Regions from separate parts of the Streptomyces sp. NPDC020422 genome, predicted to be linked through region 2. Evidence: predicted binding sites of a transcription regulator. Region 2 holds the regulator's gene; the other holds the start of a gene.
The links. Region 2 encodes HrcA, which represses chaperone genes, less so after heat shock. Its sites were predicted from a motif close to TTNGCACTCNGNNNNNCNGAGTGCNAA; they were not measured.

Region 1: a site for HrcA is predicted at 2,880-2,906, ahead of groL (chaperonin GroEL). Genes of this name have one in related genera too.

The regions. Positions count from the first base shown of each region.
Region 1 covers NZ_JBIRVJ010000005.1:160,331-175,908, forward strand. The annotation lists gene ACH414_RS14780 (glucosyl-3-phosphoglycerate synthase) at 1-128, opposite strand, end outside; SAM riboswitch class I at 250-394, shown strand; gene thrC (threonine synthase) at 388-1,698, shown strand; gene ACH414_RS14790 (MoaD/ThiS family protein) at 1,713-1,991, shown strand; gene ACH414_RS14795 (cold-shock protein) at 2,408-2,611, shown strand; gene groL (chaperonin GroEL) at 3,035-4,657, shown strand; gene ACH414_RS14805 (hypothetical protein) at 4,735-6,432, opposite strand; gene ACH414_RS14810 (hypothetical protein) at 6,422-8,038, opposite strand; gene ACH414_RS14815 (SRPBCC family protein) at 8,302-8,772, shown strand; gene ACH414_RS14820 (LamG domain-containing protein) at 8,944-11,088, opposite strand; gene ACH414_RS14825 (class I SAM-dependent methyltransferase) at 11,155-11,895, opposite strand; gene ACH414_RS14830 (transporter substrate-binding domain-containing protein) at 12,419-13,144, opposite strand; gene ACH414_RS14835 (aldo/keto reductase) at 13,176-14,138, opposite strand; gene ACH414_RS14840 (alpha/beta fold hydrolase) at 14,283-15,578, shown strand, end outside.
Region 2 covers NZ_JBIRVJ010000002.1:267,395-282,972, forward strand. The annotation lists gene ACH414_RS05305 (carbohydrate kinase family protein) at 1-942, opposite strand, end outside; gene ACH414_RS05310 (MFS transporter) at 1,184-2,371, shown strand; gene ACH414_RS05315 (adenosine deaminase) at 2,551-3,555, opposite strand; gene ACH414_RS05320 (ribonuclease Z) at 3,566-4,468, opposite strand; gene ACH414_RS05325 (histidine triad nucleotide-binding protein) at 4,483-4,842, opposite strand; gene ACH414_RS05330 (16S rRNA (uracil(1498)-N(3))-methyltransferase) at 4,941-5,684, opposite strand; gene ACH414_RS05335 (nitronate monooxygenase) at 5,681-6,760, opposite strand; gene dnaJ (molecular chaperone DnaJ) at 7,120-8,259, opposite strand; gene hrcA (heat-inducible transcriptional repressor HrcA) at 8,260-9,279, opposite strand; gene ACH414_RS05350 (MBL fold metallo-hydrolase) at 9,448-10,170, shown strand; gene ACH414_RS05355 (DUF3097 domain-containing protein) at 10,181-10,984, shown strand; gene hemW (radical SAM family heme chaperone HemW) at 11,590-12,822, opposite strand; gene ACH414_RS05365 (AMP-dependent synthetase/ligase) at 12,910-14,787, opposite strand; gene lepA (translation elongation factor 4) at 14,967-15,578, opposite strand, start outside.

The DNA of each region.
Region 1 (15,578 bases), on a different contig from region 2:
TCCTCGTTGAGCGCGGGCAGCACCACGCTCACCCGCGTCCCCCGCTTGGCGGCGAGGATGCGCTCCAGCGGGCGGTCGGCGACGGACCAGGACCGCCGGGCCAGCCAGCGCTCCACCTCTTCCAGCAACGTGATCTCCATCTCGCGGATCGGACGAGCATCTCCACCTTCGGAGCCTTCGGTTACAGTCTTGAACAACGCGGATGCCCGATGCATGTCGGGGTGCCGCCCGCGTCTCACAATCGAATACCGCTCATCCAGAGGGGCAGAGGGAAACGGCCCGTTGAAGCCCCGGCAACCCTCCAGTCGGCTACTCGTCCTCCAGCGAGGCCACCGGCTAGGGAAGGTGCCAAATCCGTCTCATGGCGAAGATTTCGTCATGGGAAAGATGAGGAGAAAGGGCCTCGCCTCCATGGCTGTACAGACCGTCGCACCCGGAACCACCGTCGACCTCGGTCCCGCTTCCGGACTCTCCTGTCGCGAATGCGGCGAATCCTTCCCGCTCGGCCCGATCTTCGCCTGCGAGCTGTGTTTCGGCCCGCTCGAAGTCGCGTACGACCTGCCCACCGGCGACCCCGAGGCGCTGCGCAAGCAGATCGAGGCCGGCCCCGCCAACATCTGGCGCTACGCCCCGCTGCTGCCCGTCCCGGCCGACGTCGCCGAGAAGCCGAACCTGAACCCCGGCTGGACCAAGCTCGTCCAGGCCGACAACCTCGCCCGCGAGATCGGCGTCGAGCCCGGCAAGCTGTACGTCAAGGACGACTCCGGCAACCCCACCCACTCCTTCAAGGACCGGGTCGTCGCCCAGGCCATCGAGGCCGCCCGCGCCTTCGGCTTCACCACCCTGTCCTGCTCCTCCACCGGCAACCTGGCCGGCGCCGTCGGCGCCGCCGCCGCCCGTGCCGGCTTCCGCTCCTGCGTGTTCATCCCGCACGACCTGGAGCAGGGCAAGGTCGTCATGGCCGGTGTCTACGGTGGCGACCTCGTCGCCATCGAGGGCAACTACGACGACGTCAACCGCTTCTGCTCGGAGCTCATCGGCGACCCGCTCGGCGAGGGCTGGGGCTTCGTCAACGTCAACCTCCGCCCGTACTACGGCGAGGGCTCGAAGACGCTGGCGTACGAGATCTGCGAGCAGCTCGGCTGGGTCATCCCGGACCAGCTGGTCATCCCGATCGCCTCCGGCTCCCAGCTCACCAAGATCGACAAGGGTCTGCAGGAGCTCATCAAGCTGGGCCTGGTCGAGGACAAGCCGTACAAGATCTTCGGCGCCCAGGCCGAGGGCTGCTCCCCGGTGTCGGTGGCCTTCAAGGCCGGCCACGACGTGGTGCGCCCGCAGAAGCCGAACACGATCGCCAAGTCGCTCGCCATCGGCAACCCGGCGGACGGGCCGTACGTCCTCGACATCGCCCGGCGCACCGGCGGCGCGGTGGAGGACGTGAACGACGAGCAGGTCGTCGACGCCATCAAGCTGCTCGCGCAGACCGAGGGCATCTTCGCGGAGACCGCGGGCGGCGTGACCGTCGGTGTCACGCGCAAGCTCGTCGAGAACGGTCTGCTCGACCCGACGCTGACGACGGTGGTCCTCAACACCGGCGACGGCCTCAAGACCCTGGACGCCGTGGCCGACAGCTCGCAGGCGACCGCCACCATCCGCCCGAGCCTGGACGCGTTCCGCGACGCGGGCCTGGCCCACTGAGAGGTTACGAAGACATGGCCGTGAACGTCCGCATCCCCACCATCCTCCGCACCTACACCGGCGGCCAGGCCGAGGTGAAGGCGGAGGGGGCGACCCTCGCCGAGGTCATCGCCGACCTGGAGAAGAACCACGCCGGCATCGCCGCCCGGGTCCTGGACGACCAGGGCAAGCTGCGCCGCTTCGTCAACGTGTACGTCAACGACGACGACGTGCGCTTCGAGCAGGGCCTGGAGACCGCGACGCCGGAGGGCGCGGGCGTCTCCATCATTCCGGCCGTGGCCGGCGGCTGCTGATCCCGTACTCCGCCCCTCGCGTACCCACCGGTACCCGCACGCCCTGAATTGCCCCTTCCGCGAGAGAAAGCGGAGGGGGCAATTCTGCATGGTTGAGCGCGGTAGAGTTGGGGAAGTCCCCTCCGCTGCTCATGCCGGCCGCATATGAGAATGCGCCTGTCCGCGACAAGAAGCAGCCAAAGTGCCCGTGCCTTGTGTACCTTCTGCGCGCTTTGCCCGGCCCGACTTGACCCGGAATTCAATGGATTCTCCCTAATTCCCCTTTCCGTGCTGCCCAGAATTCTCGTCCGATTGACCTGTTGCAGAGGGCAGTTGGGCAGATACATTCAGCCGCGGTCGACGCGTTCCGGCGCAGGGTCTGACCCGGGTCCGCGAAGTGCGGGCCCGCGCAAGGGCCAGTAATAGGGGAGTTAGGCATGGCTCAGGGCACCGTCAAGTGGTTCAACGCGGAGAAGGGCTACGGCTTCATCGCGGTCGACGGTGGTGCGGATGTTTTCGTCCACTACAGCGCGATCCAGATGGACGGATACCGCACCCTTGAAGAGGGGCAGCGGGTCGAGTTCGAGATCTCGCAGGGCCAGAAGGGTCCGCAGGCGGACATGGTCAAGCTCGCCGTCTGAGCGCGGCGCGATCGGCCAACGACGCACTTCCGTCGAGGGGCCCGCATCCGGACCGGATGCGGGCCCCTCGCCATGCGCCGGGCATGTGCGCCCGGCACGCGCCCGTACGCGCCCGGCACACGCCCGGCCCGTGCTTGGTGCGAGCCCGGCCCGCGCCCGGCCCGCGCCTTGGCGCGCGCCCGGCCCGCGCGCCCGGCGCGAGCCCCCAGGGGTGACCGATCCTCGGTAGTCGCTTGCACTCGCATGGGGCGAGTGCTAATCATTGGCGTTAGCACTCTGAAGGTGAGAGTGCTTACGAGGATCGGGCAGACGAGGTCCGCGGCCAAGTGGGGCAAGGAACCACGAGGCCCGGGGGCCGTCCGTCGCGGGCGTCGGCGCGGTCCAGGAGCGTTATCCACCCCATGTCCGGGAGGACCACTTCACATGGCCAAGATCATCGCGTTCGACGAGGAGGCCCGGCGCGGTCTCGAGCGCGGCATGAACCAGCTCGCTGACGCCGTCAAGGTCACCCTCGGCCCGAAGGGCCGCAACGTCGTCCTCGAGAAGAAGTGGGGCGCCCCCACGATCACCAACGATGGTGTCTCCATCGCCAAGGAGATCGAGCTCGAGGACCCGTACGAGAAGATCGGCGCCGAGCTGGTCAAGGAAGTCGCCAAGAAGACGGACGACGTCGCCGGCGACGGTACGACCACCGCCACCGTCCTCGCCCAGGCGCTCGTCCGCGAGGGCCTGCGCAACGTGGCCGCCGGTGCCAACCCGATGGCTCTGAAGCGCGGCATCGAGAAGGCCGTCGAGGCCGTCTCGGGCGCCCTGCTCGAGCAGGCGAAGGACGTCGAGACCAAGGAGCAGATCGCTTCCACGGCCTCCATCTCCGCCGCCGACACCCAGATCGGCGAGCTCATCGCCGAGGCCATGGACAAGGTCGGCAAGGAAGGCGTCATCACCGTCGAGGAGTCGCAGACCTTCGGGCTCGAGCTCGAGCTCACCGAGGGCATGCGCTTCGACAAGGGCTACATCTCGGCGTACTTCGCGACCGACATGGAGCGCATGGAGGCGTCCCTGGATGACCCGTACATCCTGATCGTCAACTCCAAGATCTCCTCCGTGAAGGACCTGCTCCCGCTCCTGGAGAAGGTCATGCAGTCGGGCAAGCCGCTGCTGATCATCGCCGAGGACGTCGAGGGCGAGGCCCTGTCGACGCTGGTCGTCAACAAGATCCGCGGCACCTTCAAGTCCGTCGCCGTCAAGGCCCCGGGCTTCGGCGACCGCCGCAAGGCCATGCTGAACGACATCGCCATCCTCACCGGCGGCACGGTCATCTCCGAGGAGGTCGGCCTCAAGCTGGAGAACGCGGGCCTCGACCTGCTCGGCCGCGCCCGCAAGGTCGTCATCACCAAGGACGAGACCACCATCGTCGACGGTGCCGGTGACAGCGAGCAGGTCGCCGGTCGCGTGAACCAGATCCGCGCCGAGATCGAGAACTCCGACTCGGACTACGACCGCGAGAAGCTCCAGGAGCGCCTGGCGAAGCTCGCCGGTGGCGTCGCCGTCATCAAGGCCGGTGCCGCGACCGAGGTCGAGCTCAAGGAGCGCAAGCACCGCATCGAGGACGCCGTGCGCAACGCCAAGGCGGCCGTCGAGGAGGGCATCGTCGCCGGTGGCGGCGTGGCCCTGCTGCAGGCCTCCGCGGTCTTCGAGAAGCTGGAGCTGGAGGGCGACGAGGCCACCGGTGCCAACGCCGTCAAGCTGGCCCTGGAGGCCCCGCTGAAGCAGATCGCCGTCAACGGTGGTCTCGAGGGCGGCGTCGTCGTGGAGAAGGTGCGCAACCTCCCCGTCGGCCACGGCCTGAACGCCGCGTCCGGTGAGTACGTCGACATGATCGCCGAGGGCATCATCGACCCGGCGAAGGTCACCCGCTCCGCGCTGCAGAACGCGGCGTCCATCGCGGCCCTGTTCCTCACCACCGAGGCCGTCATCGCCGACAAGCCGGAGAAGGCGGCCGCGCCGGCCGGCGGCGGCATGCCGGGCGGTGACATGGACTTCTGAGCCTGACGGCTCGGACCCGGTCCTGACGAAGGGCGGCACCCCCCGACGGGGGGTGCCGCCCTTCGGCGTGGGGAGGATCAGCGCACGTCGATGTAGTCGGCCACCGCCGCGGGGGCGTTGAAGTGGGAGGCGTCACCGCTGTGCCGGACGACGTACCAGCCGTCCACAGTGGCCTTCGTCTTGAACGTCGACACACCGTTGGCGGCGGTACGGCCGGTCGCCAGCTGCTTCCAGGCCGACTGGCCGCGGGCCTGGAACCACAGGCTCACCGGAGCGTTCCCGTACGCCTTCCAGACACCGCCGATCTGCTGCTGCACGCCGGCGGTCACGGTCACGACGGCGCCCTTGCGCACCGGCTCCGGCGCCGCGTTCACCGACACCACTCGGGTGGGCGTGCGCACCATGCGGAAGACGACGCTGCCCGACTCGGTGAACACGTCGCTGAGCGGGTGCCGGACCCGGAAGTAGCCGCCCTGGCTCCTGCCGTTGAGGTTGAAGGAGACGGGGAAGTCGCTGCCGTCGGCGTAGGAGGTGGCGAGGACGCGCCAGCCCGTGCGGCCGTCGGCCGAGTTCTCCAGGAGCAGCTTCTCCGAGGCGTACCCGTAGAACTGCTCCGGGTTGTACCAGGGACGGAAGGTGCCGGTGACGGTGACCTTGCCGTCCGCGGCGAGCAGGCCGCGGGAGACGAGGACGCGGCTCTCCTGCGGCATCGCCAGCCGGGCGCCGACGGACGGGAAGGACAGGAACGGGTCGACGGAGGAGACCACCCAGCTGTCCAGCCGCGTACCAGGGGCGGACGGCAGCTGCGCCGTGAAGCGCCCGTCGGCGTCGGTCGATACCGTCTGCCACACCGGGGAGCCCGTGTAACCGCCGGCGGCGAGGCCCACCCGGACCTCCTGCTCGGCGAGCGGCGCGTCGGCGTTCTTCGGGTCGGTCATCCGGCCGGTGATCGTGACCTTCTCACCGGGCAGCAGCCGGGTCTTGTCGGCGCCGGCGGTCACCGTGACGCTGCGGGAATGCCAGGTGCTGATCTGCCGGGTGGAGCCGTACGAGCCGTGCACCTGCTCGCTGTTCTCCGCGTACGAGACGCGGAACTCGTCGCCGATCCCCACCTCGCCGTACGGCTCGCCGATGAACTCGCCCTTCTCGTCCGTGGTCGCCTGCGCCACCCCCGTGTCGGGGGTCAGCCGCTGCACGGAGATGCCGCGGCCGGGGATCGGGACGAGGTCGCCGGAGCCGGGCTGGACGCCGAGGAGCCTGCCCGAGGGGCGGGTGCTGCGGTCGTCCCAGCTCGGAGCGGAGAAGCCGATGTCGAGCTGCGGCTTCAGGGTGAAGTCGAGCGTGCCGGCGTCGGTGCGGGTGAGGGTGTTGCCGAGGGAGTCGGTCGCCGTGATGTCGATGGCGTACTTGCCGAGCTCCGGGATGGTGCCGCCGTCCTCGGTGAGCTTGAGGGTGGTGGCGGCCGGCAGGGAGAAGTAGTTCCTGTTCCAGGAGGCCTGGGTCAGGGCCGGGATCTCGGCGACGACGGCGTCACCCTTGCGGATCTTCGCCGAGACGGCGGTGACGGTGGCCCCGGCGGCGTCCGTCCAGGCGTCCACGTGGAAGGCGCCGCGCTGGTACTCCTCGGTGACGGCGCGGCCGATGCCGACGGTGGCCGGCGCCGGGGGCGTCGGCTCCTCCGCGATGGCGGGGGCGGTGCCCGCGCCGAGGGCGAGGACGGTCAGCGCGGCGACCGCGGACGCGGTGCGCGAGGAGGGGCGAAGGTCAGAGCGCATCGATGTACTTCCCCTTCGACTCGCTGTAGAAGTAGCCGTTCTGCGACTGCTTCAGCACGAGCCACGAGCCGTCGCCGTAGTTCTTGGCCTTGAAGCTGAACTTGCCGTAGGTGTTGGTGGGGACGTCACGCTTCACCCAGTACCACTGGGAGTCGCCCTTGGGCCTGAAGACGAGCATGACCTTGGCGCCGGCGAGCGGCTTCCAGGTGCTGCCGATCTTCTTCTGCACGGTGCCGGTGACCGTCATGTACGCGTTCGTGCGCGGCCGGGCCGGGCTGATGGCGAAGGCGGAGAAGCGGGTCTCGATGCGGGAGAGCTTGACCGGAGTGGTGTCCCGTGCGGCGTAGCGGTCCGTCTCGCCGTGGTGCAGCCGGTAGGTGGCGCTGACGTAGCCCCAGGTCTTGATGTCGACCTTGCAGTAGCTGAAGCTGTTGTCCCACTGCGTCTTGCCGTACCTGAGGTTCTTCCAGGTGCGGCCGTTGTCGAAGGACACCTGGAGGTACATCACCTCGTCCTCGCAGCTGCCCCCGTTGACGCGGGCGGTGGCGCGGACCTCGCCGAACTCGTCCAGGGTGGTGCGGACGCCGCTGTACCAGATCGGCTGGGGGACGGCGATCTCGCCCTGGTCGAAGGCGATGGTCTGGAAGTACACCGAGGGCCGCAGGAAGGTGTACACCTGCGCGGCGTACGTGGCCCGGGCGCCGTACGAGAAGGTGCCGTTGTCGGCGGCCGTCCCGCTGCCCATCACGTTGGTGCCCGGGTCGGTGCGGTCGTAGTAATCGGGCTCGGAGGTCCTCGACACGACGGGGGCGCCCGCGAACGGCTGCCAGCCGTCCTGGGTGAGCCGCTCCACGCGGCCGGACACGGTGACGTCGGTGCCCTTGGCGACCCGGTGCTTGTTCAGATTCGCGCTGATGCGGTACGGGAAGGTCTCGACGCCCACCTTCGGCACCTGGTACCCGGCATTCGGGTCGGTGTCGCCGGCGGGCTCGACGACCGTGGCGCTGCCGCCGCGGATCTCCGCGTTCGGGGTGAACGGCAGCGAGAAGCCGCCGTCGGCGCCGGTGACGGCGGTCGCGTCGACGGTGCGCGAGTTGCCGCCGATGATGTTGGTCAGGCTGAGCGAGACCTTGACCTTGGTGCCCTCACGGGCCGCCGTTCGGGCCCCGGTGGACGGGTCCCAGGTGGTCGCCGTACCGGACAGGACGACCTTCCGGTTCTCGTAGCTGGTGGTCGTACGGTCGAAGGACAGCTTGCTGACACCGGTGTGCAGCTTGTGGCTGTAGGTGCCGCCGGTCCACTTCTGTACGGTGCCGGAGGGCAGCCGGTACTCGACGACGACCGGGTAGTCGCCCAGCGGTGTGCCCTCGGGCAGTTTCAGGGCCTCCGGCGTGGCCCAGCCCCAGATCCGGTCGGTGGCCTCGTCGGCGGGCTGCCAGCTGAGGTCGTCGGTCGAGGCGAGCACAGCGGCGTCCGGGGCGCTGGAGGCGAGGACGCTGACCTTCACCCACACCGCCTCGGACGTCAGGTCGACGACGATCCGACCGTCGTCCGAGGTGGTGGTACGCGTGACGCCGGCCGCGTGGGCGGCGGGCGCGGTCACCATGGCCGGCAGGGTCAGGCCTGCCGACAGCGCGAAAACGGTGGCCGCACGCACGAGGGCATGCGGACGTGTGCGCGTACTGCGCATGAAAAGGACCCCCCACAGGTCAGAAGAGCGGCACCGCGAGGTCTGCGCGGGCCGCGTGGTACGCACGATATCGCTTGTGGATTGAACGTGTTCACTGGATTGCCGGGCGGCAGGAGTCGTGCGGGCCACGCGCGGAGGGGTGATGCTGGTGGAAGGGCTCCTCACGGCGGGAGAACGTCATGATCACGCTGCTGACCACCCCCGCGGACCGCGAGCTGGTCATCACCCGCACCTTCGACGCGCCCGTACGGCGGGTGTGGGAGGCCTGGACCAGACCCGAGCACGTCCGCGCCTGGTACGGCATCTCGGGCCTGACCATGTCCGTCTGCGAGATCGACCTGCGCCCGGGCGGCGCCTGGCGCTGGGGCCAGCGGGCCCCCGACGGGCAGGAGATCGTCTTCTCGGGCAGCTACGAGGAGATCGTCCCGGCCGAGCGGCTCGTCTACTCGGAGTTCTTCGAACAGATGCCGGGCCCCGAGCCCGTCCGCGTCGTCCTCTCCTTCGACGCCACCCCCGACGGCGGCACGGCCCTGACCAGCACGTCCTTCTGGCCGACCACCGAAATCCGCGACCAGGCGCTGGCCGCGGGGATGGAGTCGGGCGTGAAGGAGCAGTACGACCGGCTGGCGGCGTACCTGCGCACGATGTGACCGACCACGCCGGGGGTGGACACCTCTAGGGCAGCTCGTGGCGCGACAACGCCTTGGCCATGGGCTCGCCCGTGCGACGGGCGTAGCGGCGCGCTCCTTGACGACGGGGGGAGGGCCGGGACGGCAGTGCTTATCCCGGCGGCGATGGCACTGGGCGTACGGGTCAGGGGGTCAGCCGGCGCACAGGCAGGGGTCGCTCTCCCCACCCAGGCCGATGACGTCACCGTCCCGCAGAGCACCCTCGTAGGCCTGGATCTCGTCGACCTCGCCCTTCAGGTACTCGCCCCATCCGTCGGCGGTCCGGCCGCGGCCGACCATGAGGGCGCCGCTGCTCTTCCAGCCGTTGGGGAGGTGGGTGGTCGCGCCGGCGTTGGTGTAGCCGTCGGCGTACAGCTTGAGCGTGTCGGTCGCGTCGTCGTAGACCACCGCGAGGCGGGTGCCCCATCCATTGCTGCCGGAGGGCATCTCGACCTGGGAGACGACCTTCTCGGGCGCCCCGACCTCGTCCCGCTCGGGCACGATCAGCTGCCACGAGTACGTCGAGGGTTCGTAGCGCAGCTTGAACGCGTCGGTGTGCTCACCGGCCTGCGAGAGCACGGTCATCGGCCGCGTCGCGTCCTCGTCGGCGATCCGCACGAGGACGCCGATGGTGAAGCTGTTCCCGGTGTCGACGACGGGGCCGTCGGTGGCCGCGTAACCGGTGCCGCCGTCCAGGAGCAGGTTGCCCTCGCCGACGAGCGGCGGCCGCTGGTAGGCGCAGTCGGGGTCGATGTCGGGGATGCAGTCGCTGTTCGTGGCCCGGTAGATCGTCGCGCCGGGCGCGAGCTTCAGTGGCGCGCCGCCGTTCTGCTCCGGCGTGGCGCCGTCGGTCTCGGTGCCGAACGACCAGTGGCCGAGGAGCGTCGGCCTGCGGAGTGCCAGCTCGGACACCTCGTTCGGGACCACGAGCCGGTCGTAGACGCGGACATCGCCGATGTCGCCGTTCCAGCGGTGCTTGTAGCCCGTCTTGGAGAGGATCCGGCCGATCTGGAACGCGCCGGTGGTCGCCGTGGGTGTGACCTTCGTCCTGGTGCCGACCTCGTGGCCGTTGACGAACAGCTGGGCGTCGCCCGTCTCGGTGTCGTAGCGGCCGAGGAGGTAGGCCCACTCGCCCGTCTCGGGCGCGCCGCCCTGGATCTTCGCGTCGCCGAGAGTGAAGGACCAGGTGGGGGAACCGGTCTCGGGGGCGTCGAGCCCCAGGGCGTACGCGGCGCCACCGGTCGCGTCCTGGCTGGCCACGGTCATCGGCCGGCCGGTTTCCGCGGGGCGCACCCAGGCGCCGACGGCGAAGGTCCTGCCGGTGTCCACGGCCGGGGCTCCGGTGGTGAGGTAGGCGTGGCTGCTGCCGTCGAGGGCGGCGGTGGCGGTGAGCGGGGTGCCCGAGGGCGCGGGACGGCCAAAGGTCACGCCGCCGCCCGCCTCGGCCGGCTTGCCGGTCTCGGCGGCGGCGGTGGTGGATCCGGCGGTGTCGGCGAGCTTCCACTGGGAGGTGGGCGCGCTCGCCCTGTTCGGGAAGAAGGTGTAATTGGTGGGCGGGCTCATCCGCCCCGAGCGGTCGCGGGCCTGGACGCTGAGGCTCTGGGGGGCGTTGCTCAGGGGAACGAAGCGGATGGTCGCGGGGCCGCCGAGCTCGGCGGGGCGGACAGTGCCGTACGGGCCGCCGCCGAAGCCGTACTGGTACTCCACGACGTCGGGTGACGCGGAGTCCATGGTGAAGCTGCCGTAGATGCCGACACCGCCGACCCACCAGGTCTCCGCGGGATACTCGGGCGAAGTGATCGCCGGAGCGGTCGGGCTTTGGTTGTCGTGGACGAATCGGCAGTCCGCGCCCGGGGCATCGGAGCTCCAGGCGCCGTTCAGAGCGCCGTCGTTGGCGCGGACGCGCCAGGAGACGACGGTGTCGGCCGGGATGTCGGACGGCACGGTGACCCGGTGGATCTGGTCCGGGTACTGGGGACCGGTGGTGAGGGTACGGCGCTGCTCGGCGCCGTCCGCGTCCGTCCACCGGATCTCGAACTCGCCGGTGAGCCGCTCCGGGTAGCCGATCCGGTCGTCCTCGGGCGGGTCGGTCAGCCGGGCGGTGAGGACCGGCGGCTGACCGGTGTAGGTCGGCTCGTCGCCCGTCGCGCACGGTTTGAAGTTGGTCTGAAGATCGGTGACGAGCGGCCGCGTCGGCGGCAGGTTGTCCACCGCGTACGCCGTGCCGGGCGTGGCCATCCCCACGACCGCGGCGAGGCAGCTGCCCAGCAGCGCGGCTCTGGCACCGCTTCTTCTCATGGCTGACACGTCAGTAGTCCCTCCCCTGTGGCGCCCGGGCCTCGTGACGGCTCGGGCGCGAGGAGGCTAACAGGGGGAACCGAAGCGGCCGACCGAGTTTTCGAGGGGCCGGCGGAAGAGGCCGGTCCAGAGGAACGCCTCGCCGAAGTGGGGCGAGTCGGGGGTCTCGTTGCGCATGCGGCGGAGTGCGATCTCTGTCAGGTCGGCGAAGACGGTGCGGAGCGCCTCGGCCGTGTACGCGAGGCCGCCGTGGAGGGAGCGGTCGCGGTAGAAGGCCGGGTCGGGGAGTTCGGAGCCCATGCCGCCGGGGCCCGCGGCGAAGCAGGTGAGGGCGAAGTGGGCGCCGGGGGCGAGGTGGCGGGCGAGGAAGGCGAGGTAGGTGACGCGGCGGTGGGGCGGGAGGTGGTGGAAGCAGCCTGAGTCGTAGATCAGGTCGTATGTGGCCAGGTCCATGGTGAAGGCGTCGCCCTGGAGGAAGCGGATGCCCGGCAGGCCCGCCTCCCCGGCCCGTTCCCGGGCCCACGCGAGCGCGCCCGGCGAGAGGTCCACCGCGTCCACCTCGAAGCCCCGCCCCGCGAGGAACAGCGCGTTGCGGCCGGGGCCGCAGCCGAGGTCGAGGGCGCGGCCGCCGGTGGGGAGGAGGCCGTCGTCGAGGTAGCCGGCGAGGTTCTCGTCGGGCTTCGGGACGAAGAACGGGACCGGGCGGGCGCGGTCGTCGTAGAAGCCCTGCCACTTGGCGGTGTCCTCGGCGAACAGGCCGTCCAGGAGGCGGAGTACGTCGTCGTCGGTACGGGTGGTGCGGTCCAGGCGGTCCAGGCGTGCCGTGCGGTCCATTCAGGTCCCCTTCCGTGTCAGGTGAACGGTAGGGGAGTTGGGACTGAAAGCCCAGGTCAGGTGGTGTGTGGGGGTGGGCTGTACGGGGTCTGGGCGGGGGTTAGGGAGGGGGCCGGGTGGTGGGGGCCGGGGGAGGGGTGGTGGGGGTGCGGCGGGGGCTTGAAGGGGCTCCTCGGGGGGTTTTCGCGGGGGCGCGGAGGAGGTTTCTCGGCGGGTTTCGCGGGGGCGGGGAAGGGGTTTCTCGACGGGGTGTCCGCGGGGGGCGGGGAAGGGGTGTCGGCGGGTGTTCGCGGGGCCTGGGAGGGGGGTGTCGACGGGTGTTCGCGGGGGCGCGGGGAGGGGGTTTCTCGACGGGTTGTCGCGAGGCCTCCGGGGCGCTGGGCGGCCCCCGCCACCACGCCCCGCCGAGCCACCACGCCCCGCCGAGCCTCCACGCCCCTCCGGCCCCTCAGGCCTCCGGCCCCTCAGGCCTCCGGCCCCTCAGGCCTCTGGCCCCTCAGGCCTCCGGCCCCGCCAGCAGCGTCGGGTCCTGGCCCGCTCGTTCCAGGGACGCCGTCACGAAGCCGTTCTTCTTCAGGTCCTCGACCGTCTCGCGGAGGAAGGCGACCGTCTCCGGGGCGCGCGTGACGGTGGTGCCCACGGCCTGGCGGATCTGCATGAAGCGGGTGTCGAGGAGGCGGACCTCCGGGTGGGCCGCCGCGTAGGCCGTCATCGGCTGGCGGATGCCCGCGCCCGCCTCCAGGGACTCCGCGGCGAAGGTGTCGACGCCCTCCTCGCCGCGCACCAGCGTCGCGTGGCGCAGGGTGCGGGTGAGGAACAGGTCGTACGCGGAGCCCGCCTTCACGCCGATGCGGACGCCCGGGGCGTCCACGTCCTCGGGCGTCCGCAGCGGGGAGTCGCGCGGCACCGCGTACACGCCCTCGATCACGACGTACGGCTCCGTGAACGCGACCTCGGCCTCGCGCGCCGGGTCCACGGCGAGGAAGCAGAGGTCGGCGCGACCGGTCGCCATCGCCTCGTACGACTTGCGCGCCGCGTCGAAGCAGAGCAGCTCCACCGGTACGCCGAGGCGCGCGCCGATCTCGCGGGTGAGGTCCACGGTGATGCCGGTGGGGGCGTCCGGGGTGCCCTGGGCGAGGACGGGGTTGCCGAGGTTGATCGAGGCGCGCAGGGTTCCGGTGGGGGCGAGGTCCGCGACGAGGGCGGCGTGGGCGTCGGTCATGCGCGGAGTCTAGACAGCCGTTTCGCCGGCTCTAGGCAGCCGTTTCGCCGGACCGCCCGTGCGCGGTGTCCAGGAGGGCCAGTTCCTCCTCGGTCAGGCGCAGCGCACCCGCCGCCACGTTGGCCGCCAGGTGGCCCGGGTCGCCGGTGCCGGGGATGGCGAGCAGGTGGGGGCCCTGGTGGAGGGTCCAGGCGAGGCGGACCTGGGCGGGGGAGGCGTCGTGGGCGCGGGCCACGGTCAGCAGTTCCTCGGGCTCGGCGGCCGTCGCGCCCGACTCCCGGCCGGCCGCGGCGATCGCGTAGAAGGGGACGAACGCGATGCCCAGCTCGCCGCAGCGGCGTACGAACGGCGCGTACTCCGGGCGCACCCCGATCCCGTACATGTTCTGCACGCAGACCACGGGCGCGATCTCCCGGGCCTCGTCGAGGTGTTCGGGCGTGATGTTGGAGAGGCCGAGGTGGCGGATGAGGCCGGCCTCGCGGAGTTCGGCGAGCGCGCCGAAGCGTTCGGCGATCGAGTCGGTGCCGAGGACCCGGAGGTTGACGACGTCGAGGTGGTCGCGGCCGAGCTGGCGCAGGTTCTCCTCGACCTGGGCACGCAGGGCGCGCGGGGTGCGGGCGTGTTCGGACCAGGCTCCGGAGGCGTCCCGCGCGGGGCCGACCTTGGTGGTGATGACGAGGTCGTCGGGGTAGCGGCCCGAGGGCCCGGCGAGGGCGCTGTTGATGAGCTCGTTGGCGTTGCGCAGCGGCGAGAAGTAGAAAGCGGCGGTGTCTATGTGGTTGACGCCGAGGTCGACTGCCCTGCGCAGTACGGCGACGGCCTGGTCGCGGTCCCGCGGGACGGCGTCCTCGATCAGGGCCTCGCCGGTCTGCGGCAGGCGCATCGCGCCGAAGCCGATCCGGTGGACGGGGAGGTCCCCCAGCTTCCAGGTGCCGGAGGTGGAGGCATGGACGGGGGCGTGGGGGTGCGCGGTGGTGTCCGTGGGCGTCGTCATGGCGGGGATGATCTCCCGGCGGGGCGGTCCGCGCCAGCCGGTTCCCGAACGGACGCCCGCGGGTCGGGGCGGGGGGACAGCCCCACCCCCCACCCGCATGCCTGCCGGATGGGGGTCTGATGGGACATCAACAAGGCTTGCGGCATGACGACTTCGGCAGCCATCGCCCTCACGCTCACCCTCGCCTCCGCCGCGCTCGGCGTCTCCCCGGTGCCCGCGCAGGCCCCCGCCCCCGCCCCCGCCTCTGCTTCCGCTCCCTCCCTGGACTGGCAGAAGTGCGGCCCCGCGGACCTCCACCAGGAGTGCGCCACCCTCGCCGTCCCGCTCGACTACGCCGACCCCGACGGCCGCCGGGTCCCCCTCGCCGTCTCCCGCATCCTCAGCGCCGCCCCGGCCGCCCGGCGCGGCGTGCTGCTCGTGGTGCCCGGCGGGCCCGGCGGCTCGGGAGTGCAGCGGCTGTCCTCGAAGGGCGCGGCTCTGACGAAGGAGCTGGGCGGGGCGTACGACCTGGTGGCGTTCGACCCGCGCGGGGTCGGCGGCAGCGTGAAGGCGGACTGTGGGCTCGCCGACGACGACCGGCGGCTGGTGAACCTGCGCGGCTGGCCGGCGGCCGACGGCTCCATCGGAGAGTCCGTCGCCCGCTCCCGCCGCATCGCGGAGGCCTGCGCCCGCAACGGCGGCGCCGTGCTGCGCAGCCTCACCACGGCCGACCAGGTGCGGGACATGGACCGGCTGCGGGAGGCGCTCGGCGAGGAGAAGCTGTCGGCGTGGGGCGTCTCGTACGGCACGTACGTCACCGCCCGGTACGCGCAGGAGTTCCCGCACCGCACCGACCGCATCGTCCTCGACAGCAGCGCCGACCCGGACCCGCGGACGGTCGCCCAGGGCTGGCTGCGCGGGATGGCGCGGGGCGCCGAGGACCGTTTTCCCGACTTCGCCGCGTGGGCGGCCCACCCGGACCGGGCGAAGGACGGGCTGCGGCTCGCCGAGCGCGCCGAGGACGTGCGGCCCCTCGTCCTCGCTCTGGCCGCCCGGCTGGACCGGGAGCCGAAGCCCTCGACCACGGCCGGCGTGCCGCTGACCGGCAACGTGCTGCGCCAGGCCCTGCAGAACGCCCTGTACGCGGACTCCCAGTTCGAGGGCCTGGCCCGGCTGATCCGGCAGGCGGGCAGCGCCGGCGAGACGCCCGTGCTGCCGCCGGCCCTCGCGGGGCCGATGTCCGGCTCCGACGCGGCCGTCACGGTCGGCGTGATCTGCAACGACGTGAAGTGGCGGGGTTCGATCCCGGCGTACGCGCGCGCCGTCGCCGCCGACCGGGCCGCCCACCCGCTGACGGCGGGCATGCCCGCCAACATCACGCCGTGCTCCTTCTGGAAGGGCGGCCCCGTCGAGAAGCCGACCCGGCTCACCGACGAGGGTCCCTCCGACATCCTCATGATC
Region 2 (15,578 bases):
CGAGCCGCCGAACTCCTGCACGGACAGCGCCGCGGTCAGTCCGGCGAAGGCCAGCCGGTCGGCGAGCGGCCAGTCGGCGAGGGTGCCGGTGACGAACCCGGCGACGAAGACGTCCCCGGCACCGGTCGGGTCCAGGGCGGAGACCTGGATCGCGGGCACCTCGGCGGTCTCGCCGGTGGCCCCGTCCACGGCGTACGCCCCCTCGGAGCCGAGCGTGACGACGGCGTAGCGCACCTTGTCGGCGAGGGCCCGGGCCGCCGCGCGCGGGCAGTCGGTGCGGGTGTAGCGCATCGCCTCGGCGGCGTTGGGCAGGAAGGCCTCGCAGTGCTCCAGGTCGGCCAGTCCCGCCAGGTCCCAGCGCCCGGTGTCGTCCCAGCCCACGTCGGCGAAGACCTTGGCGCCGCCGCGGGCCGCCCTGGCCACCCACTCCTCGCTGCGGCCGGGCACCAGGGAGGCGACGGCGGCGCGGGCGTGCGGCGGGTAGGCGGGCAGCGCCCCGTCCAGCGGCGGGGCGGCGTGCCCGTGCGACACCATGGTCCGCTCGCCCTCGTACGCCATGGACACGGTCACGGGCGAGTGCCAGCCCGGGACGGTCCGCGACAACGAGAGGTCGATGCCCTCCCCCTGCTCCAGCGCGTCCCAGCAGTACTCGCCGTAGTGGTCGTCGCCGAACGCGGCGGCGAGCGAGGTCCGCAGCCCGAGCCGGGCGAGGGCGGTGGCCATGTTGGCGACGCCGCCCGGGCTCGATCCCATGCCCCGGGCCCAGGACTCGGTGCCGCGCACGGGGGCGCTGTCGAGGCCGGTGAAGATGATGTCGAGGAAGACCGTGCCGGTGAGGAACACGTCGCAGTCGGGGTCGGTGGGCTCGCGCAGGCTCACCAGCGGATCGACGTCGGTGTCGCGTTCGGTCACGGCAGGCTCCCCGGTCGTGGTGCGGCGGATCGGCACCGCGGTGCTGATCCGGACAGTGTGCCCGAAGGGGGTGGCGGGACAGGGGAGACGCAACGAAGTTGCCCCTTGATACCCATCGAAAGACCACTCCAAACCGATCGTGACCCAGATCACAGACCGAATCGGGGGATGGCGCCTTCTCCGCCCACTCGGATGCTTGATACACATGGTGCCGCGACCGTGTGGATCACCGGGCGTCATCTCATTTCCCTGTTCAGTCCCTGGAACGCCCATGCCCGCGCGCCCGCGCGCCCTGGGGGCCCTCGTCGCCCTTTTCACGGCCGGTTATCTCGCTCCGTACCTGCTGCCGACGCTCGTCGGCAGGCTCTCCGCCGGGCTCGGGCTGAGCAGCGCGCAAGCCGGTCTCATCGGCTCGGTCCTGCTGCTCGGCTCCTCCTGCGCCGGCTTCGCCCTCGCCTCTAGCGTGGAGCGGATCGGGCCCCGCGGGGCCGCCCGGCTCGGCCTCGCCTGCATGGCCCTCGGATACGGGACGGCCGCGGCTTCCGCAAGCCTGTCGCCGGTCGTGGCGGGCGCGGTCCTCGGCGGCTTCGGCTCCGGCACCGCCACCGCCGTCGCCGCCTCGGGCATCAGCGGCCGCCCCGACCCCCACCGCGCCGCCACCCTGGGCCTGCTCACCGTCTCCGCGACGGCGGGCGGCCTCTACCTGACCCTGCCGCACCTGGGCACCGGCCACGCCCTGCCGTTCGCGGCGATCGCCGCGGCGGCCCTGCTGGTGTGGCCGCTGACGGGGTGGCTGCCCGGTGGCACGGCCGCGCTCCGCCGCACCCCCGTCGGCCCCCTCCCGTCCCGACGGGCCGGAGCCGTGCTCGCGGCCTCGATCCTGTGCTGGTCGATGGCCCAGAACGCCCTCTGGGGCGTCAGCGGACGCATCGGCCTGACCCAGGCCGGCCTCTCCGAGGTCGCCCTCGGCCTGGTCTTCGCCGTCGCCCTCGGCGCGGGCCTCGCGGGCGTCACCGCGGCCGGCGCCCTCGGCCCGCGGCTCGGCCGCGCGGCCCCGATCGGCGTCGGCACGGCCCTCATCGCGGGCTGCGTCGTGCTCAGCGCGGCCGCGGACGACGCGGGCTCCTTCGCGACCGGCGAGATCCTCTGGAACGCGCTCTACCCGGTCGTCCTGTCCCACCTCCTGGGCCTGGCCGCCACCCTGGACCCGCGGGGCCGCTGGGCGGTCCTGGTCGGCTCGGCGTCCTCACTGGGGGTGGCGTGCGGGCCGGTGACGGGGAGCCTGCTGTCGGAGGCGGTGGGGTATCCCGGGATGGGGCTGGCGCTGGGCGCGTTGCTCCTGGTGGTGGCGGCGCCGATGACGGGGGTGGCGCGGCGGGGCGCCTTCTCCGCCGGGCCCCTGGGGAGCGGGGCCGGAGTGCGCCCGCTGAGCGAGGAAGTCAGCCCGTCCGGCGTTTGAGGAAGAGGCCGCGGCCGTCCGGGGGGCCCGGGTGCGGAGCCCCTGGTTCCCGGAAGGGGCGGGAAGGGGCGGTGTGGGTCGGGGTGCGGGAAGGCCCGCCGCAGGCGCCCCGCCCACCCACGGCCCGCGGCCACAGCCCACGGCCTACGGCCCACGGCCCACGGCCCACGGCCCACGGCCTACGCCCCGCCGACCCCGAACTCGTACGCCTCGACCTCCGCGAGATAGCGCTCCCGCAGCCCCTCCGCGTCCTCCAGGAAGGCCGCCAGGAACGAGTTCCGGGCCAGCGTCCGCAGCTCCTCCGGGCCCAGCTCCAACGCCTCCCGCACCGCGTCGAAGTTGTCCCCCACGTAGCCGCCGAAGTACGCGGGGTCGTCGGAGTTGACCGTCGCCACGAGCCCCGCCGCCAGCATCGTCCGCAGCGGGTGCTCCTCGATCACGTCGATCGCCCGCAGCCGCACGTTGGACAGCGGGCACAGGGTCAGCGGCACCCGCTCCCGGACGAGCCGCTCGACCAGCTCCGGGTCCTCCAGGCAGCGCAGACCGTGGTCGACGCGCTCCACGCCGAGCACGTCCAGGGCCTCGCGGATGTACTCCGCCGGCCCCTCCTCGCCCGCGTGCGCGACCCGCCGCAGACCGAGCCCGGCGGCCTCCTCGTACACCTCGCGGAACTTCGCCGGCGGGTGGCCGACCTCCGCCGAGTCGAGGCCCACGCCCGTGATCCGGTCGAGGTACGGCTTCGCGGCCTCCAGGGTCGCCATGGCCGACTCGGCGGACTCGTCGCGCAGGAAGCACATGATGAGCCGGGTGGAGATCCCGTACCGCTCCTCCGCGCGGTCGAGGGCCGCGCACAGCCCCTCCACCACGACCCCGAGCGGGACCCCGCGGGCCGTGTGCGCCTGCGGGTCGAAGAAGATCTCGGCGTGCCGCACCCCCTGCGCCCCGGCCCGCGCCAGATACGCGTCGGCGAGCTCGGTGAAGTCCTCGGCGGTGCGCAGTACGGCCATCAGGCCGTAGTACAGGTCGAGGAAGGACTGCAGATCGCTGAAGCGGTACGCCTCGCGCAGGGCCTCGGTGTCCGCGTACGGCAGGGTGACGCCGTTGCGCGCGGCGAGGGCGAAGGCCAGCTCGGGTTCGAGGGTGCCTTCGATGTGGAGGTGCAGTTCGGCCTTGGGGACGGGCATGGTGCGGTTCTTATCTCTTCGGTACGGGGACCCTCATCAGGTCCTGGGCAATGCTCAGCTCCCCCTCGAACCCGGCCGCCCGCGCCTGCCGCTCGAACTCCCCCGGATCGGAGTAGCGCTGCGAGAAGTGGGTCAGCACGAGATGGCGCACGCCCGCGTCCCGGGCGACCGCCGCGGCCTGGCCGGCCGTCAGATGTCCGTGGTCGGTGGCGAGCCGCACGTCCTCGTCGAGGAAGGTCGACTCGATGACGAGCATGTCGGCGCCCTCGGCGAGCGCGTACACCCCGTCGCACAGCCGGGTGTCCATCACGAAGGCGAAGCGCTGGCCGCGCCGGACCTCGCTCACCTCGTCGAGGGTCACGCCGTCCAGCACGCCCTCGCGCTGGATCCGGCCGACGTCGGGGCCCTTGATGCCGTGCGCGGCGAGCCGCTCCGGCAGGATGCGGCGGCCGTCGGGCTCGGTGAGCCGGTAGCCGTAGGACTCCACGGGGTGCGAGAGCAGCCGGGCGTCGAGGGTGTACGCCTCGGTGACGGCGAACGGCCCGTCGGCGTCGACCGGCGCCTCGGTCAGCGGCACGGTCTCCCGGTAGGCCGTGGCGTACCGCAGCCGCTCGAAGAAGCGCTGCCCGCTCGCCGGGTAGTGCGCGGTGACCGGGTGCGGGACCTGGTCGAGGTTGATCCGCTGGATCACCCCGGCCAGGCCCAGCGAGTGGTCGCCGTGGAAGTGCGTGACGCAGATCCGGTTCAGGTCGTGCGCCGCGACGCCGGCCCGCAGCATCTGGCGCTGGGTGCCCTCGCCGGGGTCGAAGAGGATGCCCTGGCCGTCCCAGCGCAGCAGATAGCCGTTGTGGTTGCGGTGCCGGGTCGGCACCTGGCTCGCGGTGCCGAGGACGACCAGTTCACGTACGGACACGGTGGGGTCCCGGCCTATCCGGGCGGCCAGTTGAGGCCGCGGCCGCCCAGGACGTGCGCGTGGGCGTGGAAGACGGTCTGGCCCGCGCCGGCACCGGTGTTGAACACGATCCGGAAGCCGCTGCCGTCGATCTTCTCCTGCTCGGCGACCTCGCCGGCCTCCCGCAGCACGTCCGCGGCGACCGTCGGCGCGGCGGCGGCGAGGGAGGCGGCGTCCGGGTAGTGCACGCGCGGGATGACGAGGACGTGGGTGGGTGCCTGGGGATTGATGTCGCGGAACGCGACCGTGGTCTCGGTCTCGCGCACGATCGTCGCAGGGACCTCCCCTTCCGCGATCTTGCAGAACAGGCAGTCGCTCTGCGGCTCTCCGGCCATGGCCCGGTCCTCCTCGCCTCCGTTGATCAGTACACGCGCATGCTATCGGGACCCCGCCGGGCCCGGGGCCGGGCCCGGAAGCCCGCACCGGCCGGGTTTCACGCCCAGCGGCCGGTGCGGCCGAGCACGAGCGCGGCGGCCGCGGTGCCGGCCGTGGAGGTGCGCAGCACGCTGTGCCCCAGGCGGTACGGCCGGGCGCCGGCCTCCTCGAAGAGCGCCAACTCCTCCGGGGAGACGCCCCCTTCGGGCCCCACGACCAGCACGATCTCGCCGGTGGCGGGCAGTTCGGCGGTGGCGAGCGCGCCGCTGGGGTGCGCCCGGTCCTCGTGCAGCACGGCCGCGAAGTCCGCGGTCGCGAGGAGGGCGGCGACCTGCTTGCCGGTCATCGCGTCGGCCACCTCGGGGAAGCGGGTGCGGCGCGACTGCTTGCCGGCCTCGCGCGCGGTCGCCCGCCACTTGGCGAGGGCCTTCAGCCCGCGCTCGCCCTTCCACTGGGTGATGCAGCGCTGCGCGGACCACGGCACGATCGCGTCCACGCCGGTCTCCGTCATGGTCTCGACGGCCAGTTCGCCGCGGTCGCCCTTGGGCAGGGCCTGGACGACGGTGATCCGGGGCGCGGGCTCCGGGTCCTCGTGGACGGCGGTGACCTCGACGGTCAGCTGGTCCTTGCCCTCGGCCGCGGCGACGACACACGCGGCCCAGGCCCCGTTCCCGTCGGTCAGCACCAGCTCCTCCCCGGCGCGCAGCCGCTTCACGGACACCGCGTGGCGCCCCTCGGGCCCGTCGAGGAGGAAGCCGCCCACCGGGGGGACGGTGTCGACGACGAAGACGGGTGCGGTCACGTGGCGCTCCTGGAGCTTTCGAGGGCGGTGGAGAGTTCTTCGGCGAGGACCCCGACGAGCCGGCCGGCCGGGAGGTCGCGGGCCAGGCGGTGGCCCTGTCCGGCCCACAGGGCCATGCCCTGCGGGTCGCCGGCGGTCGCGGCGGCCTTGCGCAGCGGGGCGGTCAGGTGGTGGACCTCGGGGTAGGCGGCGGGGGCGTACGGCCCGTGCTCGCGCATGAAGCGGTTGACCAGTCCGCGGGCCGGGCGGCCGGAGAAGGCCCGGGTGAGCTCGGTGCGGGTGAACAGCGGGTCGGTCAGGGCCCGCTTGTGCAGCGGGTGCGCCCCGGACTCGGGGCAGGCGAGGAACGCGGTGCCGAGCTGGGCCGCGTCGGCGCCCGCGGCGAGGACGGCGGCTATCTGCCGGCCGCGCATGATGCCGCCGGTGGCGACGATCGGCAGCGAGACGTTCTCGCGCACCTCGGTGAGCAGCGCGAGCAGCCCGGCGCCGCTCCCGGCGGACGGCCCGTCGGCCGGGTCGTCGCGGTGGGTGCCCTGGTGCCCGCCCGCCTCGGTGCCCTGCACGCACAGGGCGCCGGCGCCGGCCCGCTGGGCGGTGCGGGCCTCCTCGACGGAGGTGACGGTGACGATCGTGAAGGTGCCGACCCGGGCGAAGGCGTCGAGCGCGTCGCGGTCGGGGCAGCCGAAGGTGAAGGAGACGACCGGCACCGGGTCGTCGAGGAGGATCGCCAGCTTGGCCTCGTACCCGTCGTCGCGCCCCTGGTCGGGGTCGCCGAGCTCCGTCTCGTACCAGCTCGACTCCCCGGCCAGCTGGTGCCGGTAGACCTCGACGGCGGCGGGGTCGGCGGGCTGGCCGCTCTGCGGCATGAAGAGGTTGACCCCGAAGGGCTGCGCGGTGAGCCCGCGGACCTGCTTGATCTCCTGGTAGAGCCCGCCCGCGGTCTTGTACCCGCCGGCCAGGAACCCGAGCGCCCCCGCCTCGCACACGGCGCCGACGAGCTCGGGACAGGAGGCGCCACCCGCCATGGGGGCCTGCACGATCGGATGCCGAGAGAGATCGTTCAGTGCGGTGGACATGCAGGCATCGTGCCATGCGGGGACGGCCGGGCCGAATCGGTCCCGCACGCGAAGGAACGGCCCGCACGAGTGCGGACCGCCCCTTGATCACGTACGGGACACGTACGGGACTCGGCGCCCGTTGAAGGACGCCCTCCGGCGCCCCAGCGGAACCCCTAGCGCCCGTTGAACGCGTCCTTCAACCGCGAGAACAGCCCCTGCTGCCCGGGCTGACCGTGCCGACCCGGGGGACGACCCCCGGACCCCCAGCCGAACCCCTAGCGCCCGTTGAACGCGTCCTTCAACCGCGAGAACAACCCCTGCTGCCCGGGCTGACCGTGCCGACCCGGGGGACGACCCCCGGACCCCCAGCCGAACCCCTAGCGCCCGTTGAACGCGTCCTTCAACCGCGAGAACAACCCCTGCTGCCCGGGCTGGAACTGCCCGGTGGGGCGCTCCTCGCCGCGCAGCTTGGCCAGCTCGCGCAGGAGGCGCTCCTGCTCCGGGTCGAGCTTGGACGGGGTCTGCACCTCGACGTGGACGATCAGGTCGCCCCGGCCGTTGCCGCGCAGGTGCGTGACGCCGCGGCCGTGCAGCGGGATCGACTGGCCGGACTGGGTGCCCGGGCGGATGTCGACGTCCTCCAGGCCGTCGAGCGTCTGCAGCTGCACCTTCGTGCCGAGCGCGGCGGCCGTCATCGGGATGGTGACCGTGCAGTGCAGGTCGTCGCCGCGCCGCTGGAAGACCTCGTGCGGGGTCTCGTGGATCTCGACGTACAGGTCGCCGGCGGGGCCGCCGCCGGGGCCGACCTCGCCCTCGCCGGCCAGCTGGATCCGGGTGCCGTTGTCGACACCGGCCGGGATCTTGACCGTGAGCGTACGGCGGGACCGCACGCGGCCGTCGCCGGCGCACTCGGGACACGGCGTCGGCACGACCGTGCCGAAGCCCTGGCACTGGGGGCAGGGGCGGGAGGTCATGACCTGGCCCAGGAAGGACCGGGTGACCTGGGAGACCTCGCCACGGCCGCGGCACATGTCACAGGTCTGCGCGGAGGTGCCGGGCGCGGCACCCTCACCGGAGCAGGTGGTGCAGACGACGGCCGTGTCGACCTGGATGTCCTTGGTCGTGCCGAAGGTCGCCTCGTCGAGCGTGATCTCCAGCCGGATCATCGCGTCCTGCCCGCGCCGGGTGCGCGAGCGCGGGCCGCGCTGGGACGCCGTACCGAAGAAGGCGTCCATGATGTCCGAGAAGTTCCCGAAGCCGCCCGCGCCGAAGCCGCCGCCGGCCCCACCGCCGCCGGAGGCGGACAGCGGGTCGCCGCCGAGGTCGTAGACCTGCTTCTTCTGCGGGTCCGACAGCACCTCGTAAGCGGCGTTGATCTCCTTGAACCGCTCCTGGGTCTTCGGGTCCGGGTTCACGTCCGGGTGAAGCTCGCGGGCGAGTCGGCGGAAGGCCTTCTTGATCTCGTCCTGCGACGCGTCGCGGCGTACGCCGAGTACGGCGTAGTAGTCCGTGGCCACTTACGACTCCGCCAGGATCTGTCCGACGTAACGTGCCACTGCGCGTACCGCTCCCATCGTTCCGGGGTAGTCCATGCGGGTCGGTCCGACCACGCCGAGTTTGGCGACTGCCTCGCCGCCGGAACCGTAGCCGACCGAGACGACCGACGTGGACGTCAGCCCCTCGTGGGCGTTCTCGTGCCCGATGCGTACGGTCATCCCCGACTCCTTGGCCTCGCCGAGCAGCTTGAGGAGCACGACCTGCTCCTCGAGTGCTTCCAGGACGGGCCTGATCGTCAGGGGGAAGTCATGTCCGAAGCGGGTCAGATTGGCGGTGCCGCCGATCATGAGCCGCTCCTCCTGCTCCTCCACGAGGGTCTCGAGGAGGGTCGCGAGCACGGTCGAGACCGTGCCCCGGTCCTCGGCCTCCTCGAAGGACTCCGGGAGGTCCTGCACCAGCTGCGGCACGTCCGCGAACCGGCGGCCGACGACCCGGCTGTTGAGCCGGGCCCGCAGGTCGGCCAGGGAGATCTCGCCGAACGGGGCGGGGCAGTCGATCACACGCTGCTCGACCCGGCCGGTGTCGGTGATGAGCACCAGCATCAGCCGGGCGGGCGCCAGCGACAGCAGTTCCACGTGCCGGACCGTCGAACGGGTCAGCGAGGGGTACTGCACGACGGCGACCTGCCGGGTCAGCTGCGCGAGCAGCCGCACCGTGCGGCCGACGACGTCGTCGAGGTCGACGGCTCCGTCGAGGAAGTTGTGGATCGCCCGCCGCTCGGGGGTCGACAGCGGCTTGACGCCGGCCAGCCGGTCCACGAAGAGGCGGTAGCCCTTGTCGGTGGGGATGCGTCCGGCGCTGGTGTGAGGCTGGGCGATGTAGCCCTCCTCCTCCAGCACCGCCATGTCGTTGCGCACGGTGGCGGGCGACACGCCGAGCTTGTGCCGCTCGGTCAGCGCCTTGGAGCCGACCGGCTCCTCCGTCCCCACGTAGTCCTGGACGATGGCACGCAGCACCTCGAGTCTGCGTTCGCTGAGCACCGCGCACACCTCCAGCTGTCGATCCGGGCTTCGGTCCGGTTCCGGTTCTTCCGCATTTGGCACTCGCCCTGCCCGAGTGCCAGGAATCCCCCGGCCAGTGTACGGCGGCGGGCATCGCTCCTGGCAAGGAGGCGGGGTCGGCGGGGTCGCGGCGGATAGCGTCTCGGTATGGACGCGAATTGGGAAGCCCACGGCTGGGAGCGACTGGCGGAGGGGGTGGGACGGCGGCGCCTGCCGGGCTGGGACGCCACGGTGGGCCTGGTGATCGGGGCGGAATCGGTCCTCCTGTACGACACGGGGGCGACCCTCGCCCAGGGCGCCGAGCTGCGCGCCCAGGTGTCGGAGCTGACGGACCGCCGGAGGGTGACGCATATCGCACTGAGCCATCCCCACTTCGACCATGTCCTCGGGACGGCGGCGTTCTCCGGGGCGGAGGTCTTCGGCGCGGTGGGCATGGACACGCTGCTGCCGCGCGAGCGGGAGGCGCTGTACGAGGACGCGGTACGGCAGGGACTGGACGAGCGGGCGGCGGCGGAGGCGGCGGAGGTGCTGGTGGCGCCGCGCCACACGGTCTCCGGCGAATGGACCCTGGACCTGGGCGCCCGCCGCGTCCTGCTGGCGAACATCGGCCCCGGCCACAGCGGCCACGACCTGGCCCTCTTCGTCCCCGGCACCCCGGAGGTGGTCTTCTGCGGCGACCTGGTGGAGGAGTCGGGCGAGCCGCAGGCGGGCCCGGACGCGATCCCGGCCCGCTGGCCGGCGGCGCTGGACCGCCTCCTGGCGCTGGGCGGCGAGGACGCGGTGTACGTCCCGGGCCACGGCGCGGTGGTCGACGCGGACTTCGTCCGACGCCAGCGCGATGAACTGGCACGCCGCTTCGAGGTGTCGTAGCGTCGCCGAAATGCGCAGCTACAACCCGGATCTGACACCCCCTTGGAAGAAGTCGACGCCGGTCCCGACGGTCCCGGCCGACCTCGACCTGGTCGTCGAGGAGGTCACGACGGGGTTCTGCGGGGCGGTGGTCCGCTGCGAGGCGGACACGGTGACCCTGGAGGACCGCTTCGGGAAGCACCGTGTCTTCCCCCTGGCCCCCCGGGCCTTCCTCCTGGACGGCCGCCCGGTCACCCTGACCCGCCCCGCCCGCCCCGCCCCCGCCGTCCCGACCCGTACGGCCTCGGGCTCGATCGCGGTCCCGGGCGCACGGGCGCGGGTGGCCCGGGCGGGCCGCATCTACGTCGAGGGCCGCCACGACGCGGAGCTGGTGGAACGGGTCTGGGGCGACGACCTGCGCATCGAGGGCGTCGTCGTCGAGTACCTGGAGGGCATCGACGACCTCCCGGCCATCGTCGCCGACTTCGCCCCGGCCCCGGACGCCCGCCTCGGCATCCTGGTCGACCACCTGGTCCCCGGCTCCAAGGAGTCCCGCATCGCGGCCCAGGTCTCCTCTCCCGACGTCCTGATCGTGGGCCACCCGTACATCGACGTCTGGGAGGCCGTGAAGCCGTCCTCGGTCGGCATCCCGGCCTGGCCCTCGGTCCCCCACGGCCAGGACTGGAAGACGGGCGTCTGCCGAGCGCTGGGCTGGCCGGAGAACACGGGCGCGGTGTGGCAGCACATCCTGTCGAAGGTGACGTCCTACAAGGACCTGGAGCCCGAACTCCTCGGCCGAGTAGAAGAACTCATCGACTTCGTCACGACCCCGTAGCCCCACCCGTTGTGGCCATTCGTGCCGCCGCGGCGGCACCCACCCTCCCGGCCGCGCCCGCACCCCGCCGTGGGCATTCGTTCCGCTGGGCCGGCGCCCACCCTCCCGGCCGCGCCCGCACCCCGTCGTGGGCCTGCGGCCCCCCGTTGTGGGCATTCGTTCCGCTGGGCCGGCGCCCACCCTCCCGGCCGCGCCTGCGCCCGTTGTGGGCCTGCGGCCCGCCGTTGTGGGCATTCGTTCCGCTGGGGCGGAACGGGTGGGCACAACGGACGGCGCCCCTTGCCGGGCCTAGGCCTCCGCGCCTGAACCCGCACCACAGGTGCGGCGCGCTGGGGGCCGGGGCTCAGGCACGGGGAGCGGAGGCGCCGCTAAGCGCGCCGTCCCGTGTGCCCACCCGTCCCGCCCTGCGGGACGATTGCCCACACGGGGGTGGACAAGGCGTGGCGTCCCACACGGGGGCGGGCAGAGGCGGCCCACACGGGCAGGGGGGCGCGGCGGCCCGCGCGGGCGGGGGCGCGGCCCGCACGGGGCGCGGGCGCGGTGGCTCGCACGGCAGGTGCGGGCGGCCCGCCGGGGCGCGGCCCACGACCGGGGGCCGGGCGGCGTCAGTCCACCAGGTCGCGGACCACCGCGTCGGCCAGCAACCGCCCCCGCAACGTCAGCACCGCCCGCCCCGCACCGTAAGGCCCCTCCGCGAGAAGCCCCTCCTCCAGCGCCCTGCGCGCCGCCGCCAAGCCCGCCGGCTTGAGCAGCCCCAGCTCGACCCCCTCCGACAGCCGCAGCTCCAGCAGGACCCGCTCCACCCGCCGGTCCTCGTCCGACAGGACCTCCCGCCCGGCACCCGGCGACCTCCCCGCGCCCAGCGCCGCCGCGTACGCGCCGGGATGCTTGACGTTCCACCACCGCACGCCGCCCACGTGGCTGTGCGCACCCGGCCCCGCGCCCCACCAGTCCGCGCCGCGCCAGTACAGCTCGTTGTGCAGGCAGCGCCCGGCCTCCGAGGTGGCCCAGTTGGACACCTCGTACCACTGGAAGCCCGCCCCGGACAGCGCCTCCTCCGCCATCAGGTACCGGTCCGCGTGCACGTCGTCGTCGGTCATCGGTATCTCGCCGCGCCGGATGCGCCGGGCCAGCTGCGTGCCCTCCTCCACGATCAGCGCGTAGGCGCTGACGTGGTCGGGCCCGGCGCCGATCACCGCGTCGAGCGAGGCCTGCCAGTCCTCGTCGGACTCGCCGGGGGTGCCGTAGATGAGGTCGAGGTTGACGTGCTCGAAGCCGGCCGCCCGCGCCTCGGCGACACACGCCTCGGGCCGCCCGGGGGTGTGGGTGCGGTCGAGGATCTTCAGGACGTGCTGGCGGGCGCTCTGCATGCCGAAGGAGATCCGGTTGAAGCCGCCCTCGCGCAGCGCGGCCAGATACGCGGGGTCGACGGACTCCGGGTTCGCCTCGGTCGTCACCTCGGCGTCGTCGGCGAGCCCGAACTCGTCCCGGATCGCCCCGAGCATCGCCACCAGGTCGCCCGCGTCGAGCAGCGTGGGCGTGCCGCCGCCGACGAAGACCGTCCGGACCGGGCGCGGGTCGTCGCCGAGGACCTTGCGGGCGAGCCGTATCTCCTCGGTGACCTGCGCCGCGTAGTTCTCCCGGGAGGCGAGCACGCCGCCGGCACCGCGCAGCTCGCTCGCGGTGTAGGTGTTGAAGTCGCAGTAGCCGCAGCGGGTCGCGCAATACGGCACGTGCAGATAGAACCCGAGGGGTCGCTCGCCGGCCCCCTCCAGGGCGTGGGCGGGCAGCGCCCCGTCCTCGGGCATGGGCTCACCATCGGGCAGTACGGAAGGCATGAAGCCATTGTCCCGTACCGCCCGACGTGACGGTCGACCCTGTGGATAACCAGGAAAGCCTCAGCTCAGAGGCGTCCCCGCCCCCGCTCAGGCCTCCCGGGCCCCCTCGTACATCTCATCGATCAGGTGCTGGTACGTCCGCTCCACGACCGGCCGCTTCATCTTCAGGCTGGGCGTGAGCTCCCCGTGCTCGACGTCGAGGTCCCGCGGCAGCAGACGGAACTTCTTGATCGTCTGCCAGCGCTGGAGCCCCTCGTTGAGGCGGGCCACGTAGCCCTCGATGAGCTTCTCGGTGGCCGGCGCGGCGACGACCTCCGCGTACGACTTGCCGCCGAGGTCGTGCTCGGCCGCCCAGCCGAGGATGGCGGGCTCGTCGAGGGCGATCAGCGCGGTGCAGTAGTTCCGGTCGGCGCCGAGCACCACGATGTTGGAGACGAACGGGCAGACGGCCTTGAACTGCCCCTCGACCTCGGTCGGGGCGATGTACTTGCCGCCGGAGGTCTTGAACAGGTCCTTCTTGCGGTCGGTGATCCGCAGGTAGCCGTCCGGGGACAGCTCGCCGATGTCGCCGGTGTGGAACCAGCCGTCGGCCTCCAGGACCTCCGCCGTCTTCTCCGGCAGCCCGTGGTAGCCCTCCATGATGCCGGGGCCGCGCAGCAGGATCTCGCCGTCGTCGGCGATGCGGACCTCGGTGCCGGGCAGCGGCTTGCCGACGGTGCCGGTGCGGTAGGCCTCGCCCGGGTTCACGAAGGAGGCGGCGGAGGACTCCGTCAGGCCGTAGCCCTCCAGGATGTGGATGCCGGCGCCGGAGAAGAAGTAGCCGATCTCGGGGGCCAGCGCGACGGAGCCGGAGACGGCGGCGCGCAGCCGGCCGCCGAAGGCCTCGCGGAGCTTCTTGTAGACGAGCGCGTCGGCGACCTTGTGCTTGGCGGAGAGGCCGAAGGGCGCGGAGGCGGTGCCGGTGCGGCGGAAGTTGTCCTGGGTGACCTTGGCGTACTCGCGGGCCACCTCGGCCGCCCACTGGAAGATCTTGTACTTGGCCGCACCGCCCTCGCGGGCCTTGGCGGCGACGCCGTTGTAGACCTTCTCGAAGATGCGCGGGACGGCCGCCATGTAGGTGGGCTGCACGACCGGCAGATTCACGATGATCTTGTCGATCCGGCCGTCGACGGCGGTGACGTGGCCGACCTCGATCTGGCCGGAGGTGAGCACCTTGCCGAAGACGTGGGCGAGCGGCAGCCACAGGTACTGCACGTCGTCCTGGGTGACCAGGCCGGTGGCGGCGATCGCCTTCGCCATGTACGACCAGTTGTCGTGCGGGAGGCGGACGCCCTTGGGGCGGCCGGTGGTGCCCGAGGTGTAGATGAGGGTGGCGAGCTGCTCGGCGGTGATCGCCGCGACCCGCTCCTTGACGGCCTCCGGGTGCTTCTCCAGGTACGCCTTGCCGCGGGCCTCCAGGTCGGCGAGGGTGAGCACCCACTCGTCGTCGGTGTCGGCGCCCTCGGGGTCGATGACGACGACGTGGTGGAGGTGGGGCAGGTCGGCGCGCCGTTCGACCGCCTTGGCGAGCTGCTCGGCGTTCTCCGCGATGAGGACGCGCGAGTCGGAGTCGGCGAGGATGAAGGCCGACTCCTCGGCGTTGGTCTGCGGATAGACCGTGGTCACCGCGGCGCCCGCGCACATCACGCCGAGGTCGGCGAGGATCCACTCGACCCGGGTCGAGGAGGCGAGGGCGATCCGCTCCTCCGGCTGGACGCCGAGGTCGACGAGGCCGGCGGCGATTCCGTAGACCCGCTCGGCGGCCTGCGCCCAGCTGAGCGACTTCCACTCGTCCGGGCCCTGGCCGGAGGCGGCGGGGACCGGGTAGCGGTAGGCCTCCGCGTCCGGGGTCCGCTCGACGCGCTCAAGGAAGAGGGTCGCCACGGACGGCGGCCGGTTCTCGATCAGGGTCTGTGTGTCGCTCACGACGTCCTCCGGGCGGCGGCGGTGCGGTCAGGCGGTGGGTCGATCTTCTGCGTAACGTGTAACTAACTGGCGAGTAACCTGCGGCTGGATCAGAGTAGAGCGCCGAGGACTGGCGCGTAAGGGCTTGCATATAACGAAACAGGCCCCCGTACCGTCGGTACGGGGGCCTGTTCGGGTGCCTACTTCTTGCTCTTGGCGGAGGACTCGTCGCTCGACAGGACGGCGATGAAGGCCTCCTGCGGGACCTCCACGGAGCCGACCATCTTCATGCGCTTCTTGCCTTCCTTCTGCTTCTCCAGCAGCTTCCGCTTACGGGAGATGTCACCGCCGTAGCACTTGGCGAGGACGTCCTTGCGGATGGCGCGGATGGTCTCGCGGGCGATGACCCGGGAACCGATCGCGGCCTGGATCGGGACCTCGAAGGCCTGCCGCGGGATCAGCTCGCGCAGCTTGGCGACGAGCCGGACGCCGTAGGCGTACGCGGCGTCCTTGTGGGTGATCGCGGAGAAGGCGTCCACCTTGTCGCCGTGCAGCAGGATGTCGACCTTGACCAGGCTGGAGGCCTGCTCGCCGGTGGGCTCGTAGTCGAGCGAGGCGTAGCCGCGGGTCTTGGACTTCAGCTGGTCGAAGAAGTCGAAGACGATCTCGGCCAGCGGCAGGGTGTAGCGGATCTCGACGCGGTCCTCGGAGAGGTAGTCCATGCCGAGGAGGGTGCCGCGCCGGTTCTGGCACAGCTCCATGATCGAGCCGATGAACTCGGTGGGGGCCAGGATCGTGGCGCGCACGACCGG